DNA from 4 places in the Cronobacter condimenti 1330 genome. Region 4 is predicted to be linked to each of the others. Evidence: predicted binding sites of a transcription regulator. Region 4 holds the regulator's gene; each other region holds the start of a gene.

Evidence for each region. The regulator sigma-54, encoded in region 4, starts transcription at its own class of promoters, with help from an activator protein. The targets are predictions, from matches to a motif close to GTTGGCACANNTTTCGCTNT.
Region 1: the regulator sigma-54 is predicted to act here: its motif matches at 2,286-2,305, upstream of hypA (hydrogenase maturation nickel metallochaperone HypA).
Region 2: the regulator sigma-54 is predicted to act here: its motif matches at 2,245-2,264, upstream of AFK62_RS18045 (gamma carbonic anhydrase family protein).
Region 3: the regulator sigma-54 is predicted to act here: its motif matches at 2,076-2,095, upstream of glnK (P-II family nitrogen regulator).

What each region holds. Positions count from the first base shown of each region.
Region 1 covers NZ_CP012264.1:1,894,114-1,898,323, forward strand. The annotation lists gene hypD (hydrogenase formation protein HypD) at 1-764, opposite strand, end outside; gene AFK62_RS08665 (HypC/HybG/HupF family hydrogenase formation chaperone) at 764-1,042, opposite strand; gene hypB (hydrogenase nickel incorporation protein HypB) at 1,033-1,905, opposite strand; gene hypA (hydrogenase maturation nickel metallochaperone HypA) at 1,909-2,259, opposite strand; gene hycA (formate hydrogenlyase regulator HycA) at 2,497-2,961, shown strand; gene AFK62_RS08685 (4Fe-4S dicluster domain-containing protein) at 3,044-3,652, shown strand; gene hycC (formate hydrogenlyase subunit 3) at 3,649-4,210, shown strand, end outside.
Region 2 covers NZ_CP012264.1:3,942,658-3,946,867, reverse strand. The annotation lists gene tsaC (L-threonylcarbamoyladenylate synthase type 1 TsaC) at 1-364, shown strand, start outside; gene aroE (shikimate dehydrogenase) at 368-1,186, shown strand; gene AFK62_RS18050 (DUF1488 family protein) at 1,183-1,440, shown strand; gene AFK62_RS18045 (gamma carbonic anhydrase family protein) at 1,416-1,970, opposite strand; rRNA gene AFK62_RS18040 (16S ribosomal RNA) at 2,445-3,984, shown strand; tRNA gene AFK62_RS18035 (tRNA-Glu) at 4,065-4,140, shown strand.
Region 3 covers NZ_CP012264.1:1,134,604-1,138,813, reverse strand. The annotation lists gene tesB (acyl-CoA thioesterase II) at 1-302, shown strand, start outside; gene amtB (ammonium transporter AmtB) at 369-1,655, opposite strand; gene glnK (P-II family nitrogen regulator) at 1,687-2,025, opposite strand; gene AFK62_RS05195 (SmdB family multidrug efflux ABC transporter permease/ATP-binding protein) at 2,257-4,035, opposite strand; gene AFK62_RS05190 (SmdA family multidrug ABC transporter permease/ATP-binding protein) at 4,028-4,210, opposite strand, start outside.
Region 4 covers NZ_CP012264.1:453,169-457,378, forward strand. The annotation lists gene rapZ (RNase adapter RapZ) at 1-712, opposite strand, end outside; gene ptsN (PTS IIA-like nitrogen regulatory protein PtsN) at 777-1,262, opposite strand; gene hpf (ribosome hibernation promoting factor) at 1,345-1,632, opposite strand; gene rpoN (RNA polymerase factor sigma-54) at 1,655-3,094, opposite strand; gene lptB (LPS export ABC transporter ATP-binding protein) at 3,192-3,917, opposite strand; gene lptA (lipopolysaccharide ABC transporter substrate-binding protein LptA) at 3,924-4,210, opposite strand, start outside.

The DNA of each region.
Region 1 (4,210 bases), 1.4 Mb from region 4:
CGGTACTGATTTTCCACCCGGCTTTTTCCGGCTAACCGCTGTTCAACAAGCATCAGTACGCCCTGCAACAGATCGAGCGGCTCAAAACCTGCCACTACCAGGGGGCGGGCGAAATGCCCGGCGATAAACGCATAAGGTTCGGTGCCGATAACCATGCTCACATGCCCCGGTGCCAGAAACGCGTCTATCTGGTTATCCGGCTGCGCCAGCAGGCTTTGCAGCGTCGGGATAAGCGTGATGTGCTGGCAGAAAAAGTAAAAATTAGTGATACCGCGCGCTTTCGCCTGCATCAGCGTCAGCGCGGTAGCGGGCATAGTGGTTTCAAATCCTAAGCCGAAAAACACGACATCGCGCTGTGGGTGCCCTTCGGCGATTTTCAGCGCGTCCATCGGCGAGTAGACGATACGCACGTCCGCGCCCTGCGCTTTGGCCTGCAACAGCGATCCGTTTTTCCCGGGCACGCGCATCGCATCGCCAAAGGTGCAGAAAATCACGCCGGGGCGGTGGGCAATTTCGGTCGCATTGTCGATACGGCCCATCGGCAGCACGCAGACCGGGCAACCGGGGCCATGAATGAACTCAATATTGTCCGGTAACAGCCGGTCGAGGCCAAATTTAAAGATGGCGTGCGTGTGGCCACCGCACACTTCCATGATCCGCAGCGGCTTTTGCGCGGTGTTGGTGAGCAGGGCGGCCCGTTCGCGTAGCCGGTCGGTCAGGCGCAACACCTGGTCGGGGTTGCGGTATTCATCCACAAAGCGCATCAGCGATTCTCCTCGCCATAGAGCAGCGCGCCGACATCCGGCTCGACGTCAAACATGTTTTGCAGCGCCTCCAGCGTATCCAGCGCCTCTTTTTCATCGATAAGGCTCATGGCAAAACCCACATGCACCAGCACCCACTGACCAAGACGCGGCAGACCCGTATCGTCATGAGTGCCCACCAGCGTTAAATCGACCTCACGCCGCACGCCGCATACCGCGACGCGGGCGAGATTGTCCGTCAGCAGCTCGCAAATCTGCCCCGGAATGCCTATGCACATCGCTGTTCCTCCAGCCATGTAAGCCAGGCGTTCATACCGTCGCCACGGGTGGCAGACACCAGCAAAATGGTGATGTTCGGGTTCACATCGTGCGCATAAGCCATGCATTTTTCCACATCGAATTGCAGATACGGCAGGAGATCCACTTTATTGAGCAGCAGCAGCGAGGCGGCGGCAAACATATGCGGGTATTTAAGCGGTTTATCCTCGCCCTCGGTCACCGAGAGCACCGCCACTTTGTGACGCTCGCCCAGATCAAAGCCCGCCGGGCAGACGAGGTTGCCGACGTTTTCGATAAACAGCACGCCGCCATCGTCAAGCGGTAAACGCGCCATCGCGTCCTGCACCATTTGCGCGTCGAGATGACAGCCTTTGCCGGTGTTGACCTGTATCGCCGGGGTGCCGGTCGCGCGAATGCGCTCGGCGTCATTGACCGTTTGCTGATCGCCTTCGATGACCGCGCAGGGCGTATGGCCATTAAGGCGTTTGAGGGTTTCCGTCAGCAGGGTGGTTTTGCCGGAGCCGGGGCTTGAAACCAGATTGAGCGCGAGCTGTCCGTGTGCGGCGAGTCGCTCGCGGTTGCGCTGCGCGATCCGGTTGTTTTTATCCAGCACGTTGATTTCAATTTCCACCATTTTACGCTGGCTTAATCCCGGGGCGTGGGTGCCCGCCTCGCCGTGTCCATAATGTAAATCGCCCAGGGCGTCGGCATCAGGTGTAAAGGTGGCGAGGTTAACGGCTGTAATAGGCGATGCCGCGTGCGTGGCGGCGGCAAAAGGGGCGGCGCGAAACGGGGAATGCGGGTCGCGCTCGTCGCCTTCTATATAAAGGTTGCCATGCTGGCAACCGCAGGTCGTACACATGGTTTACTCCTGTTCTATTTCCAGACGCTTGATTTGCACGCTGTCGTCGGCGTCGATACGTAAATCCGCGCTGTGGCAATGTGGGCAGCGCCGGACAAGGGAAGTCAGTAACTGGACGCTGCGCTGGCACTGGCGGCACCAGCACTGCGCCTCCTGTTGCGTGAGATGCAGCGCGCAGCCCTCCGCGCAGGTGTCACGACAGACAAGGTCAAAGCAAAATTCCAGCGCGCCACGCTCAACGCATGAAAACGCGCCTATCTCCAGCCACACGCCGGTCACCTTACGCGCGCCGCAGGCCTGCGCCTGCTGTTCAATGATTTCTACTGCCCGCTGGCAGAGTGTGAGTTCATGCATAACGCCTCCGATACGATGCGCTCACTAATGCAATAAGGGTGCCAGCGCATAAGGCGGCGCAGTAGAGAGAAAAGGGCGGGTAACGGCTGTCACGGCGGGTGTCGAGGCTGTCGAAATGACATGTCATGACAGAAAGTGGATGCTGACATTTTTTATTAAGTCATTAATTAACAATGAGTTAAAAAATGGCATGGTTCCTGCTAAACAGGGCTATCTCTGTTAAACGAGCATAAAACCATGATCCTTTCTGAATTAAGCCAGAAGGCGGAATTTATCGCCGACCGTCACCGCAGCCTGCAGGCGCACTGGCACACCTACTGCAATACCCTGGTCCAGGCGATCACGCTGTCACGCCAGAAACTGCACCATTCGCTCGGCTGTGAACCGCAGAATGGGCTGTGCTTTTTTCTTTTCGAGCATTTCGCTATTCGCGTGGAGCAGGCCGAAGGCTTCCACTGCCGCACCATTAACTACCTGATAGCCCGCCGCGACGGTAGCGAAGAGACCCTGCTTGCCACCGCGCAGCTTGATGCGCAGGGCAACATGGACGGCACAGTCGATATCCGCGACCGCGAGCGCGTGCTGGCGCACTACCTCGACAAAATCGGTGCGGTCTATGACGGGCTGTATGACGCGGTGCAGCACGATGCGCCGCTGCGCATCAGCGAGATCCTGGCGTCGCGCGACGCGTCGTCACATTAAAAGGGCGAAGTGTCGGAGACTGTCGAAATCCGCTGTCTTCGTCACTTTTCGTCAAAAATGACTATCACCTGAGGAACCCCTGGTGAACCGTTTTATCATTGCCGACTCCACGCTCTGCATCGGCTGCCACACCTGCGAGGCTGCCTGTTCAGAGACGCACCGCCTGCATGGACTGCAATCCAGGCCGCGCCTGACGGTCATGCGTAACCAGAAAGACTCCGCGCCGCAGTTGTGCCATCACTGCGAAGACGCACCATGCGCGCAGGTCTGTCCGGTGAACGCCATCACCCGCGAGGCGGGGGCGATTCAACTTAATGAAAGCCTGTGCGTTAGCTGCAAACTGTGCGGCATCGCCTGCCCGTTTGGCGCGATTGAATTTTCCGGCAGCCGACCGCTGCACATTCCGGCCAATGTGAACAGCCCGAAAGCGCCACCTGCGCCACCTGCGCCTGCCCACGTCGGCGCATTTCTCGACTGGGTGCCAGGCGTGCGCGCCGTGGCGGTCAAATGCGATCTCTGCCAGTTCGACGAAGACGGCCCGGCCTGCGTACGCACCTGTCCGACCCGCGCGCTGAAAATGGTCGATAACCATGACATCGCGCGCGCCAGCCGCCGTAAACGCGAACTGACCATCAATGCCGAACTCGGCGATCTGTCGCTGCTCTTAAGCCCGCGCGGAGGAGAACAATGAACGCGATTTTCTTATATCAGGGCGCGCTGACAGCCTTTGGCGCGGGGCTTGTGCTGTCGCTGCTGACGGCCTGGCACAAACCGTTCAGCGCGCTGACGGCCGGGCTTGGCGGCGCGCTGGGCTCCCTCTGCGCGCTAATGGCCGGCGCGGCGCTGTTGCTACAAAGCAGCGCCGGGCCGCTCTCTGCCCAGATAGGTCATCTTGATGTGCGTCTGACCGCGTTTAACGCAATCTGGCTTGCCACACTCGGCCTGCCGGGGTTTTTCATTTGTCTCTTTACGCTTATCGCTCCGCGCGATGGTGAAAGACGCCCCGGCAGCGCGCTCATCAATCTGCTGCTGGGGGCCGCGACGCTTGCGGTCACCGTGCAGAACCTGGCGGCGCTGGTAGCCATGGCAGAAATTATGGCGCTTGCCGCGGTATTTATGACCGGCGACAGCGCGAGCGGCAAGCTGGTTTTCGCGCTGGGACGCCTTGGGACGTTACTGCTGGCGCTCGCTTGCTGGCTACTCTGGAGGCAGTACGGCACGCTCGATATTCTGGCGTTAAGTTCGCTTA
Region 2 (4,210 bases), 860 kb from region 4:
TTATATAGATGATGCTGCGCTTACATCTCAGCAGCGCGAAGCCGTCTTTGCATGCTGGCCTGGACCCGTAACATTTGTCTTTCCCGCGAAGCCATCAACGCCGCGCTGGTTAACAGGCCGTTTCGACTCGCTGGCGGTACGTGTGACGAACCACCCGCTGGTTATTGCATTGTGTGAAGCGTTTGGTAAGCCGCTGGTATCGACGAGTGCTAACCTTTCGGGACTAGAACCATGCCGTACGGCGCAGGAAGTGCTGGCACAATTCGGTGATGATTTCCCGGTGCTGCATGGACCAACCGGCGGGCGTCAGAACCCTTCTGAGATCCGGGATGCGCTAACGGGTGAACTTTTCCGACAAGGGTAACGAATGGAAACCTATGCCGTTTTTGGTAATCCAGTTTCGCACAGCAAATCGCCTTTCATTCATCAACAGTTTGCTGCGCAACTACGCATTTCATATCCGTATGGACGCGTGCTGGCGCCGCTCGATAATTTCGTTACGACACTGGAAAACTTCTTTGACGCTGGCGGGAAGGGAGCCAATGTCACGGTGCCATTTAAAGAGCAGGCCTTTGCACGCGCGGATGCGCTGACAGAAAGAGCGGCGCTTGCGGGTGCCGTCAACACGATAAAGCGGCTGGAGGATGGTCGTTTACTTGGTGACAACACGGATGGGATCGGGTTGTTAAGCGATCTTGAACGGCTCGCGATGATCAAACCGCGCGACCGGATCCTCTTAATAGGCGCAGGCGGTGCGGCCAGAGGCGTATTGTTACCGCTTCTCTCGCTGGATTGCGCAGTCACTATCACCAACCGCACGTTTGCCCGGGCGCAGGAGTTGGCGGCGCTGTTCAGCCACACGGGCAGCGTCAATGCCGTCGCGCTGCAGGATCTGGTTGGGCATCACTTCGATCTCATCATTAATGCGACGTCTGGTGGGATCAATGGTGAGATCCCGGCGCTGCCAGTTTCGCTAATTAACGCGGAAACCGGGTGCTATGACATGTTTTATCAGAAAGAGCTAACGCCGTTTCTTTCATGGTGTCATACACAGGGTGCAACACAACTGGCGGATGGGTTAGGAATGCTGGTGGCACAAGCTGCACACGCCGTGCTGCTCTGGCATGACGTACTACCAGAAGTCGCCCCAGTCATTGAGACGCTCAAGCGGGAGCTAGGGCAATGAATCAGGCGATTCAGTTTCCGGACAGAGAGCACTGGGACGAGACGCAACAAGCCATCTGTTTTCCGGCATTGGTTAATGGACTGGTGTTAACTTGCGCGATCCCCCGTACAGTGCTGGTGGCCCGCTTTTCAGGGGACACCCCTGAGCAATGGCTACATGCGTTCCGTAAGAACCGATGGGATGTAGAAGAAGATGCTGAGCAACTGATCGCTGCTCAGCAAGAGGACACTCAGGGCTGGATCTGGCTCTCCTGAGTTAGATACTCATCTTTCCATTTAACATAGTTGTTTGCTGAATAGCGCAGCCCTTCCAGCTCAGTATCTTTCAGCGGTCGAATCTGCTTTACCGGGCTACCGAGATAAAGGTAGCCACTTTCAAGGCGTTTATTCTGCGGTACCAGACTCCCGGCACCTATCATCACATCATCTTCTATAGTGGCACCGTCGAGTACTATGGAGCCCATGCCAACCAGTACTCGGTTACCAATCGTGCAACCATGCAGCATGACCTTATGGCCAACGGTAACGTCTTCACCAATGACTAACGGATTACCATCGGGGTTATAGGACGATTTATGAGTGACATGCAGTACGCTGCCATCCTGAATATTGGTTCGAGCGCCAATAGAAACTGAGTTAACGTCACCCCGGATAACGACGAGGGGCCAAATTCCCACATCGTCCGCCATTCTTACATCGCCAACCACGACGCTTGAGCTATCAACCATGACTCGCTGACCTATGTGGGGAAAGGTATTTTTATAAGGTCTGAATACAGAAGACATAAATAGCCTCGGTTTCTTATTAATCGTATGAAGACTTTGGTTGGATTTAGGACGTAGTGCAAGCGCAAATGCGTGCATTCATTGAGCAGATCGTATGGGATCACAGCAATAAGAATGAAAAAACAGCAGTTGAAAGAAAAGATCGAAAAAAGGGTTGTGCTGAAAACTAAGATCCCTATAATGCGCCTCCATCGAGACGGAACGTGAAGCACTTCACGAAATAGCCGAAGCGATGAGAGAAAAACCTGAAATTAATGGTTGACTCTGAAAGAGGAAAGCGTAATATACGCCACCTCGCGACAGCAGGCTGTAAGCCGCGTCGCGCCGCTCTTTAACAATTTATCAGACAATCTGTGTGGGCACTCGGGGCACTGATATCTTAACGTCTTCGGACGATAAATGAATATCAAGTCTCAAGTGAACAACAGTTAATTCATTACGAACTAACAGTTTAATTCTTTGAGCATCAAACTTTAATTGAAGAGTTTGATCATGGCTCAGATTGAACGCTGGCGGCAGGCCTAACACATGCAAGTCGAGCGGTAGCACAGAGAGCTTGCTCTCGGGTGACGAGCGGCGGACGGGTGAGTAATGTCTGGGAAACTGCCTGATGGAGGGGGATAACTACTGGAAACGGTAGCTAATACCGCATAACGTCGCAAGACCAAAGTGGGGGACCTTCGGGCCTCATGCCATCAGATGTGCCCAGATGGGATTAGCTAGTAGGTGGGGTAAAGGCTCACCTAGGCGACGATCCCTAGCTGGTCTGAGAGGATGACCAGCCACACTGGAACTGAGACACGGTCCAGACTCCTACGGGAGGCAGCAGTGGGGAATATTGCACAATGGGCGCAAGCCTGATGCAGCCATGCCGCGTGTATGAAGAAGGCCTTCGGGTTGTAAAGTACTTTCAGCGAGGAGGAAGGGAGTGAGTTTAATACGCTCATTCATTGACGTTACTCGCAGAAGAAGCACCGGCTAACTCCGTGCCAGCAGCCGCGGTAATACGGAGGGTGCAAGCGTTAATCGGAATTACTGGGCGTAAAGCGCACGCAGGCGGTTTGTTAAGTCAGATGTGAAATCCCCGGGCTCAACCTGGGAACTGCATTTGAAACTGGCAAGCTTGAGTCTCGTAGAGGGGGGTAGAATTCCAGGTGTAGCGGTGAAATGCGTAGAGATCTGGAGGAATACCGGTGGCGAAGGCGGCCCCCTGGACGAAGACTGACGCTCAGGTGCGAAAGCGTGGGGAGCAAACAGGATTAGATACCCTGGTAGTCCACGCCGTAAACGATGTCGACTTGGAGGTTGTGCCCTTGAGGCGTGGCTTCCGGAGCTAACGCGTTAAGTCGACCGCCTGGGGAGTACGGCCGCAAGGTTAAAACTCAAATGAATTGACGGGGGCCCGCACAAGCGGTGGAGCATGTGGTTTAATTCGATGCAACGCGAAGAACCTTACCTGGTCTTGACATCCAGAGAATCCTGCAGAGATGCGGGAGTGCCTTCGGGAACTCTGAGACAGGTGCTGCATGGCTGTCGTCAGCTCGTGTTGTGAAATGTTGGGTTAAGTCCCGCAACGAGCGCAACCCTTATCCTTTGTTGCCAGCGGTTCGGCCGGGAACTCAAAGGAGACTGCCGGTGATAAACCGGAGGAAGGTGGGGATGACGTCAAGTCATCATGGCCCTTACGACCAGGGCTACACACGTGCTACAATGGCGCATACAAAGAGAAGCGACCTCGCGAGAGCAAGCGGACCTCATAAAGTGCGTCGTAGTCCGGATTGGAGTCTGCAACTCGACTCCATGAAGTCGGAATCGCTAGTAATCGTGGATCAGAATGCCACGGTGAATACGTTCCCGGGCCTTGTACACACCGCCCGTCACACCATGGGAGTGGGTTGCAAAAGAAGTAGGTAGCTTAACCTTCGGGAGGGCGCTTACCACTTTGTGATTCATGACTGGGGTGAAGTCGTAACAAGGTAACCGTAGGGGAACCTGCGGTTGGATCACCTCCTTACCTGTAAAGATACAACCTCGTAGTGCTCACACAGATTGTCTGATAGAAAGTAAAGAAGCAGGGTTGTCTGCGAAAGCGAAGTCCCTTTCGTCTAGAGGCCCAGGACACCGCCCTTTCACGGCGGTAACAGGGGTTCGAATCCCCTAAGGGACGCCACCTGCTGGTAATGAGTGAAAGGCGTTACCGATTAATATCTCAAAACTGACCTGCGGGTCATGTTTGAGAT
Region 3 (4,210 bases), 680 kb from region 4:
CGATGCCGGATGATTTTCGTCTGCACCAGTCGCTGCTCGGCTATGCCTCGGATTTCAATTTTCTGGTTGTCGCGTTGCAACCGCACGGCGTCGGTTTCCTGGAGCCGGGCATGCAGGTGGCGACTATCGATCACTCTATGTGGTTCCACCGCCCGTTTAATCTGAACGAGTGGTTGCTGTATAGCGTGGAGAGTACCTCGGCCTCCAGCGCACGCGGGTTTGTGCGCGGCGAGTTTTATACCCAGGACGGCGTCTTAGTGGCCTCGACGGTACAGGAAGGTGTGATGAGGCAGCGCGGGTAAGTAATGAGTAGCCCATAAAAAAACCTCCCGCAAGCGGGAGGTTTTGGCTACGGAGATAACCCTTTATCAGGCGTTATACGCATTCTCGCCGTGGCTGTTGACGTCCAGCCCTTCGCGCTCCTGCTCTTCAGAAACACGCAGCCCGACCGTCATATCCGCCAGTTTGTAAGCGATAAACGCCACCACGCCCGACCACACCACGGTAATGGCAATGCTTTCAAGCTGCACCAGTACCTGATGCCCCATCGTCACGCCTTCGGCGTAACCCACGCCGCCAAGGGACGTTGAGGCGAAAATCCCGGTCAGGATGCAGCCCACGATACCGCAAACGCCATGCACGCCGAACACATCACACGGGTCGTCGACACGTAGCCAGCGTTTGAGCATGGTGACGCCCCACAAGCCCGCAAGACCGGCCGCGATACCCACAATCAGCGAACCGCCCACACCGATGTAACCACACGCTGGCGTCACGCCGACCAGCCCCGCGATAGCGCCGGAACAGGCGCCCAGTAAGGAAGGCTTGCCGCGCATCGCCCATTCACCGAAGACCCAGGCGAGGATTGCCGCAGCCGTAGCGACCACGGTGTTTACAAAGGCAAGACCCGCAATTTCGTTGGCGGCGCTTGCGGAACCCGCGTTAAAGCCGAACCAGCCGAAATAAAGGATAGCGGTGCCAGTAAACACCATCGGCAGGTTGTGCGGTTTGAACGCTTCTTTGCCAAAGCCCACGCGTTTGCCAATCAGATACGCCCCCACGAGCCCCGCGACGGCGGCGTTAATATGCACCACGGTGCCGCCGGCGAAATCCAGCGCGCCGTGAGACGCCAGCAAACCGCCGCCCCAGACCATATGCGCAATCGGCACGTAGGAGAACGTCATCCACACCAGGACGAAAATCACTACCGCCGAGAAACGGATACGTTCTGCCAGCGCGCCGACGATAAGTCCCACGGTGATGCAGGCGAAAGAGCCCTGGAACGCAACATGAATGTACTGATAGAAGCTGCCCATCAGGTCAGTAATTTTGATGCCCTTCAGCAGCAGCCAGTCGACGTTGCCAAAGAAACTGCCACCGCTGCCAAACGCCAGCGAGTAACCATAAACCACCCACAGTACGCAGACCAGGGCAAACGCCACCGATATCTGCGTCAGCATAGAGAGCACGTTTTTCGCGCGGATCAGGCCGCCGTAAAAGAGCGCCAGGCCGGGAACTGTCATAAACAGCACCAGCGCGGTGCAGATCATCATAAAAGCGTTATCGGCTTTATCTGCCACCGCTGGCGCCGCCAGGGCAAAACCCGGCAGAAGAGCAAGCAGGCCGAAACCAGATTTAAGGGCTGTGTGTTTCATCTTTTGCATTCCTGTAACGGTTGGCCAGAAATCAGAGTGCCGCTTCGTCGGCTTCGCCGGTACGAATACGAATCACGCGTTGCAGTTCGGCGACAAAAATTTTGCCGTCGCCAATTTTACCGGTCCACGCAGCCTTGCTGACCACGTCAATCACTTCATCAAGCTGATCGTCGGCGATCGCCACGTCGATTTTTACTTTAGGCAGGAAATTCACGCTGTACTCGGCGCCGCGGTAAAGCTCGGCATGGCCCTTCTGACGCCCGAATCCTTTCACCTCGGTGACGGTAAGGCCCTGAATGCCAATGGTGGAGAGTGCTTCACGCACGTCTTCCAGTTTGAACGGTTTGATTACCACGGTAACCAGCTTCATAGATCCCCTCCAGTCAGAATTGGGTAATGCAGCAGCGATGATAAAGGGGTAAAGCAAGGGACGTGCCAGGAATGAAAAAGCGTGCAGTGACGGCGGAAATACCGGCGAAAAAGCGCAGGGATAAGAAGCGAGACGGCGTAAGAAAATAAAAACGCACCATGCCAGTGCAGGGTGCGTTACATTTTTGCACCACAAACGGTGCGTGTTAGTAGATCGCCTAATTTTGGTGCATCAGGCGCTGAGCGGCTCCTCCTGAGCAGCGGCCTGGAGCTCTTCGCCCGCGAGCTGCAACTGGTACATCTGCCAGTAGCGTCCGCGCGCCTCCAGCAGCGCCTGATGACTGCCCCGCTCCACCGCCTGGCCGCGATGCAGCACCAGAATGGTGTCGGCCTCAACGATGGTCGAAAGCCGGTGCGCAATCACCACCAGCGTCGTGTGCTGGCGAATTGCCGCAAGCGCCTGCTGAATGGCCTGCTCGGTGCCGGAATCGATATTCGCGGTCGCCTCGTCAAGGATCAGGATTTGCGGTGCCTCAACCAGCACACGCGCCAGCGCCAGCAGTTGCTTCTGGCCCACCGAGAGGTTATTGCCCTGCTCGCCAAGACGCGTATAGATGCCTTCGCTCATTCCGCGCGCCAGCTCTGCCAGTTGTACTGTCTCCAGTACCGTCCAGACCCTTGCTTCGTCGATATCACGCCCAAGCGTTACGTTTGCAAAGAACGAATCGGCGAGCACGACCGGGTCCTGTTGCACCATCGCCACGCCTTTGCGCAGCACACCGTGGCTGAGCGAAGCGAGCGGGCGACCGTCCAGGCGAATTTCACCGGTGTTGAGCGGGTAATACCCCATCAGCAGGCTCGCAAGTGTACTTTTACCGCTGCCGGTATGCCCTACCAGCGCCACAAAGTGGCGGGACGGTACGGAAAGCGATATCTCCTTCAGCACCAGTTGGTCATCACGATAGGCGAACGAGACGTTATCCACCTCAATTGCTCCGCTTTCCAGCGGGCGCTCGTCGTGACCATAGTTCTGGCGCGGGCGATCCATCAGCTCAAACACACGCTCGCCTGCCACCATTGCCTGCTGGAGAATCGACTGTTGCGTCGTGAGTTCAATCAACGGTTCGTTGAGGCGGCCCAGATAGCTGATAAACGCATACAGCACGCCTACCTCAATCGTCCCGACCGAGGTAAACCCGAACAGCATCAGCAGCCCACACAGCACCAGCGCGGAAAAGAGACTCAGCAAAGGACGCAGCAAAAAACCATCCAGACGGAGCGTCTGCATTCGCGCCAGGTAGTGCGAATGGCTGGCTGCGTTCATCCGCTCGCCAAAACGCCCCTGCTGGCGAAACTGCTGGATGACGTTCATGCCGCCGATCACTTCGTTGAAGCCGTCGTTGATATCCGCAAGATACGTCCGCACCCGGCGCACGATAGGCGTGCTGTAGCGCTGGTAAATCATCATTACGATAAACACGGCCGGGAAAATGGTGATCGCCACCAGCGCCATACGCCAGTCGAGGCTGAACATTGCCACCAGCATCGCGCCGATAAGCGCGGCACTGCGCAGGACCGTCGCCACGACCGTGACGTAAAGATCGCGGATCACTTCGGTGTCGTTAGTGACGCGGGAGATAAGTTGCCCCACCGGCTGGGTATCGAATGCGCTAAGCGGCTGGCGCAGGGCAGCGTCCATCACATCGGTACGTAACTGTTGCACCACGCCAACCGCCGCCTGGTTAAACAGTAGCGCCTGCCAGTAGTGCAGGCCTGCCGCGAGAATTTGCAGCAGGACATAAGCGAACGCGAGCCCACCCACCAGGCCGAGCGGCAACTGGTTTTTCGCCACAAGGTTGTCGATGAAATAACTGATGAGCGCAGGCCCGGTCACTTCCGCCGCCGCCGCGACCCAGAGCATCAGCACCGCGCCGCTGAGCGGTTTACGCCACGGCGAGCCATAGGCCAGCAGACGTTTAAGCGTCGGCCAGCTCTGTCCCAGATTACGCATTCAGCGCCTCCTCTTCTTCCTCGCCTGGCGTGTCATCCAGCGCCGCTTCGAGTTGCTGATAGCGATACATATCCCGGTACCAGCCCGGCTGCGCCGCCAGCGCCTCGTGGCGTCCGCGCTGCGTAACCTGCCCGTGCTGTAACACCAGGATCTCACTGGCTTCGGTAAGCGCCGA
Region 4 (4,210 bases):
GGTTGTTGGTTTCGAGCATCGGCAGCCACAGTTCCAGGTAGCTGCGCGTCTGGTAAATGAAGTTGTGTACTTCGGTGTGACGGTCGAGGAATGCGGCTACGGGCCTATCAAGACCCGTCATTGGACGCAGTTTCGGGTCCCAGTGCGGGTTTGGCAGAAAGCGCACATCAAAAACATAATCAGCATCGATAGGGATGCCGTGTTTAAAGCCGAAGGATTCAAACACCATCGTCAGTTCACGCTCTCGTTTGCCGAGCAGCCGCGTGCGCAGCATTTCCGCCAGTTCATGCACTGACATTTCCGAGGTGTCGACGATGAGATCCGCGCGCGATCGCAGCGGCTCCAGGAGATCGTTTTCTTCATCGATGGCGCTTTCCAGCGACAGGTTTTTACTGGAGAGCGGATGCAGACGACGCGTGTCGCTGTAGCGGCGAATCAGCGTATTGCGATCGGCGTCGAGGAACAACAGTTGCGGAGAAAACGCATCAGGCAGGCTATTCATCGCCTGTTCAAATACCTCCGGGGATTCTGGCATATTGCGCACATCAATACTGACTGCCGCGGATATCTGCCGGTCTGACAGCGTGCGCGCCAGGTCAGGCAGCAACACAACGGGCAGGTTATCGACGCAGTAGAACCCCATATCTTCCAGCGCGCGCAGGGCGACTGATTTCCCTGACCCTGAACGCCCACTGACGATCATCAGAACCATCTGCTGTTTCTCCACACTTCAGACCGGCTAACCGGTGCTTCCTGGATTGTGCCTTTCAGCACGGTCATTCACTCTCTTCACTGGTTTCAGTGATTATCTGATAGAGCTCTTCATCGGTTTGCGCGGCGCGCAGACGACGGCAAATCGTTTTGTCCGCCAGCCTTTTCGCCACCAGCGACAGCGTATGCAGATGCGTTTTAGTTTGATCTGCCGGCACCAGCAGCGCGAAGAGTAAATCTACGGGCTGGTTATCAATAGCGTCAAAAGGAATCGGCGTTTCGAGCTGTACGAAAACACCTACGGCGCGCAGCGTGTCCTCTTCCAGTTTGCCGTGCGGAATGGCGATGCCGTTACCAATCCCGGTACTCCCCATCCGCTCACGGGTAAGGATCGCTTCAAATACGACCTGCGGCGACAGGCTGAGCTGTTTTGCCGCCAGCTCGCTGATAATTTCCAGGGCGCGCTTTTTGCTCTGGCAGTGTACGCCGCTGCGGGTGCATTCCTGGTTTAAAACATTGCTCAATGGCAGAGCGGAATCATTATTCATCATAATTTCACCTAAGCGTTTTCTGGTGCGACGGCTCGTCGTACGGGCCGCGAGCCGTCGGTGTCCCAGCGAAACGCCCGGACAATTAATGTTGTTTCAGTTTATCTTTGTGTTTAGTGAGCTGCCGCGTCAGTTTATCAATCAAACCGTCGATGGCGGCGTACATATCCTGGCCTTCCGAACTGGCATGCAGCTCCCCGCCGTTCACATGCAGGGTGGCGTCGGCGACTTGCGTCACCTTTTCCACCTTCAGCACAATATAGACCTGATTAATCCTTTCGAAATACTGTTCCAGCTTGGCGAACTTGGTCGTGACGAACTCGCGCAGCGATTCAGTGATTTCGACGTTATGTCCTGTGATGTTGAGCTGCATAGTGTCTTCCTTATCGGTTGGGTCAGACCAGCTGTTTGCGCTGATTTGACGGCGGTATGGATAAAGACTCTCGATACTTCGCAACGGTACGGCGGGCCACCATGATCCCTTGTTCTGACAGCATAGACGTCAGCTTGCTGTCGCTTAGGGGTTTCGCGGGGTTTTCCGCTGCAATCAACTTCTTCACCAGCGCGCGAATAGCCGTAGACGAGGCTTCGCCGCCGCCCTCGGTGTTTACGTGGCTTGAGAAGAAATACTTTAATTCGAAAATGCCGCGCGGGCTGTGCAGATATTTTTGCGTGGTGACGCGGGAGATGGTGGATTCGTGCATTTCTACCGCCTGGGCGATATCGGCGAGCACCATCGGCTTCATATACTCTTCGCCCTGCTCGAAGAACGCCTGTTGCTGTTCGACGATACAACGGCTGACGCGCAGCAGCGTGTCGTTACGGCTCTCCAGGCTTTTGATAAGCCATTTTGCTTCTTGCAGGTTGCTGCGGATGAACTGGTTATCTGATTCATTGCGCGTGCTGTTAGACATCGCGGCGTACTGCTGATTGATTTTGAGGCGCGGAATGCTGTCGGAATTAAGCTCGACGCTCCAGCGTTCGTTATGCTTGCGCACCAGCACGTCGGGAATGACGTATTCCGGCTCGCCAGTCTGGATCGACTGCCCGGGGCGCGGATCGAGCGACTGGATCAGATTCACCGCCTCTTTCAGCACCTCTTCTTTCAGCCGCGTAACACGCATCAGACTGCGGAAATCGTGATTAGCTAACAGATCGAGATGATCGCTGACAATCTGGCGCGCCTGCGCAAGGAAGGGTGTTTCGGCGCTGAATTGTGACAGCTGGATTAACAGGCAGTCGCGCAGATCGCGAGCCGCGACGCCAACAGGGTCGAAACGCTGTACGCGCTTGAGGACGGCTTCTATTTCTTCTGGGCCGATGTCGCCATCGCTGTCGCCCATGCCGTCGAGAATATCCTGCACTGAGACGGTGAGGTAACCCGTATCATCTACCGCGTCGACAATCGCCGTAGCGATTGCGCGATCGGTGTCCGTAAAAGGGGTCAGCTGCACCTGCCACATCAGGTAATCCTGAAGACTTTGCGTGGTTTCGCCCTGATAGACGGGAAGCTCGTCGTCGATGTAGTCGGCGCCGGTGCCTGACGGCGTTCCCGCGGTATAGATCTCGTCCCAGCTCGCATCAAGCGGCAGCTCGTCCGGCATCTCTTTTTGCTCCAGCGCTTCGGCGGTATCCAGCCCTTCGCTGTCGCGTGTTTCCTGAGTGGCAATTTCGTCGTGAATGTCGGTTTGCTCAAGCAGGGGATTACTTTCCAGCGCCTGTTGCAGCTCCTGCTGGAGCTCCAGCGTAGACAATTGCAACAAGCGGATGGCCTGCTGCAACTGCGGCGTCATGGCGAGCTGTTGGCTAAGCCTTAGTTGCAAACCTTGCTTCATATTCAGAGCAAAAATCCTCAGGTGTAAACGTCAAATAAGACCTGTTGCGGCGCGGCGCGCAAGGTGGCGCGCCGTTTCCGCCTGTTGCTCTACCCTATCAGAGTCTGAACTCTTCCCCAAGATATACGCGCTTAACCTGTTCATCCTGAAGGATGTCGTCAGGCGTGCCGTGGGCGATCAGATGGCCCTGACTGACGATATAAGCGCGTTCGCACACGGCGAGCGTTTCACGCACGTTATGGTCGGTGATCAGCACGCCGAGGCCGCTGTCACGCAGATGTTCAATGATGCGTTTGATGTCGATAACCGAAATCGGGTCGACACCCGCGAACGGTTCATCAAGCAGAATAAATTTCGGGTTAGCCGCCAGCGCGCGGGCGATTTCCACACGACGACGTTCACCGCCGGAGAGCGATTGGCCAAGGCTGTCGCGCAGGTGGTCGATATGAAACTCTTCCATCAGCTCTTTGGCGCGGTCTTCACGCTGTTCAGTGCTGAGATCGTCCCGGATTTGCAGCACGGCCATCAGGTTGTCGTAAACGCTCAGGCGGCGGAAAATCGACGCTTCCTGCGGCAGGTAGCCGATACCACGGCGCGCACGCGCGTGTAACGGCAGCAGGCTGATATCGTCTTCATCAATGATGATGTTACCAGCGTCACGCTGCACGATGCCTACCACCATGTAAAAGGTGGTGGTTTTGCCCGCGCCGTTCGGGCCAAGCAGGCCGACTATCTCGCCCGAATTTACCGTCAGGCTGACATCTTCCACTACGCGGCGGCCTTTGTAGGCTTTCGCCAGGTTTTTCGCAATGAGTGTTGCCATAAGGGGTTAGTTGCTCTTGTTCTGGTTCGGTGCCTGAGCGGCGCCGTCTTTATTTTGCAGCTGCGACGGCACCAGTACGGTGGTCACACGTTTACCTTTCTCGCTGAATGCCTGCATCTTCTGCTCTTTGACGAGATAGGTGATTTTGTCGCCCTTGATATTGCTGTCGAGCTGCTCAAGGTAGGCATCACCGGTCAGCACCACAAAATCATTTTGCAGTTCATAGTGCATCGTAGAGGCATGGCCTTTCACCGGTTTGCCGTTATCCTGCATCTGATAAAACGTGGCCGGTT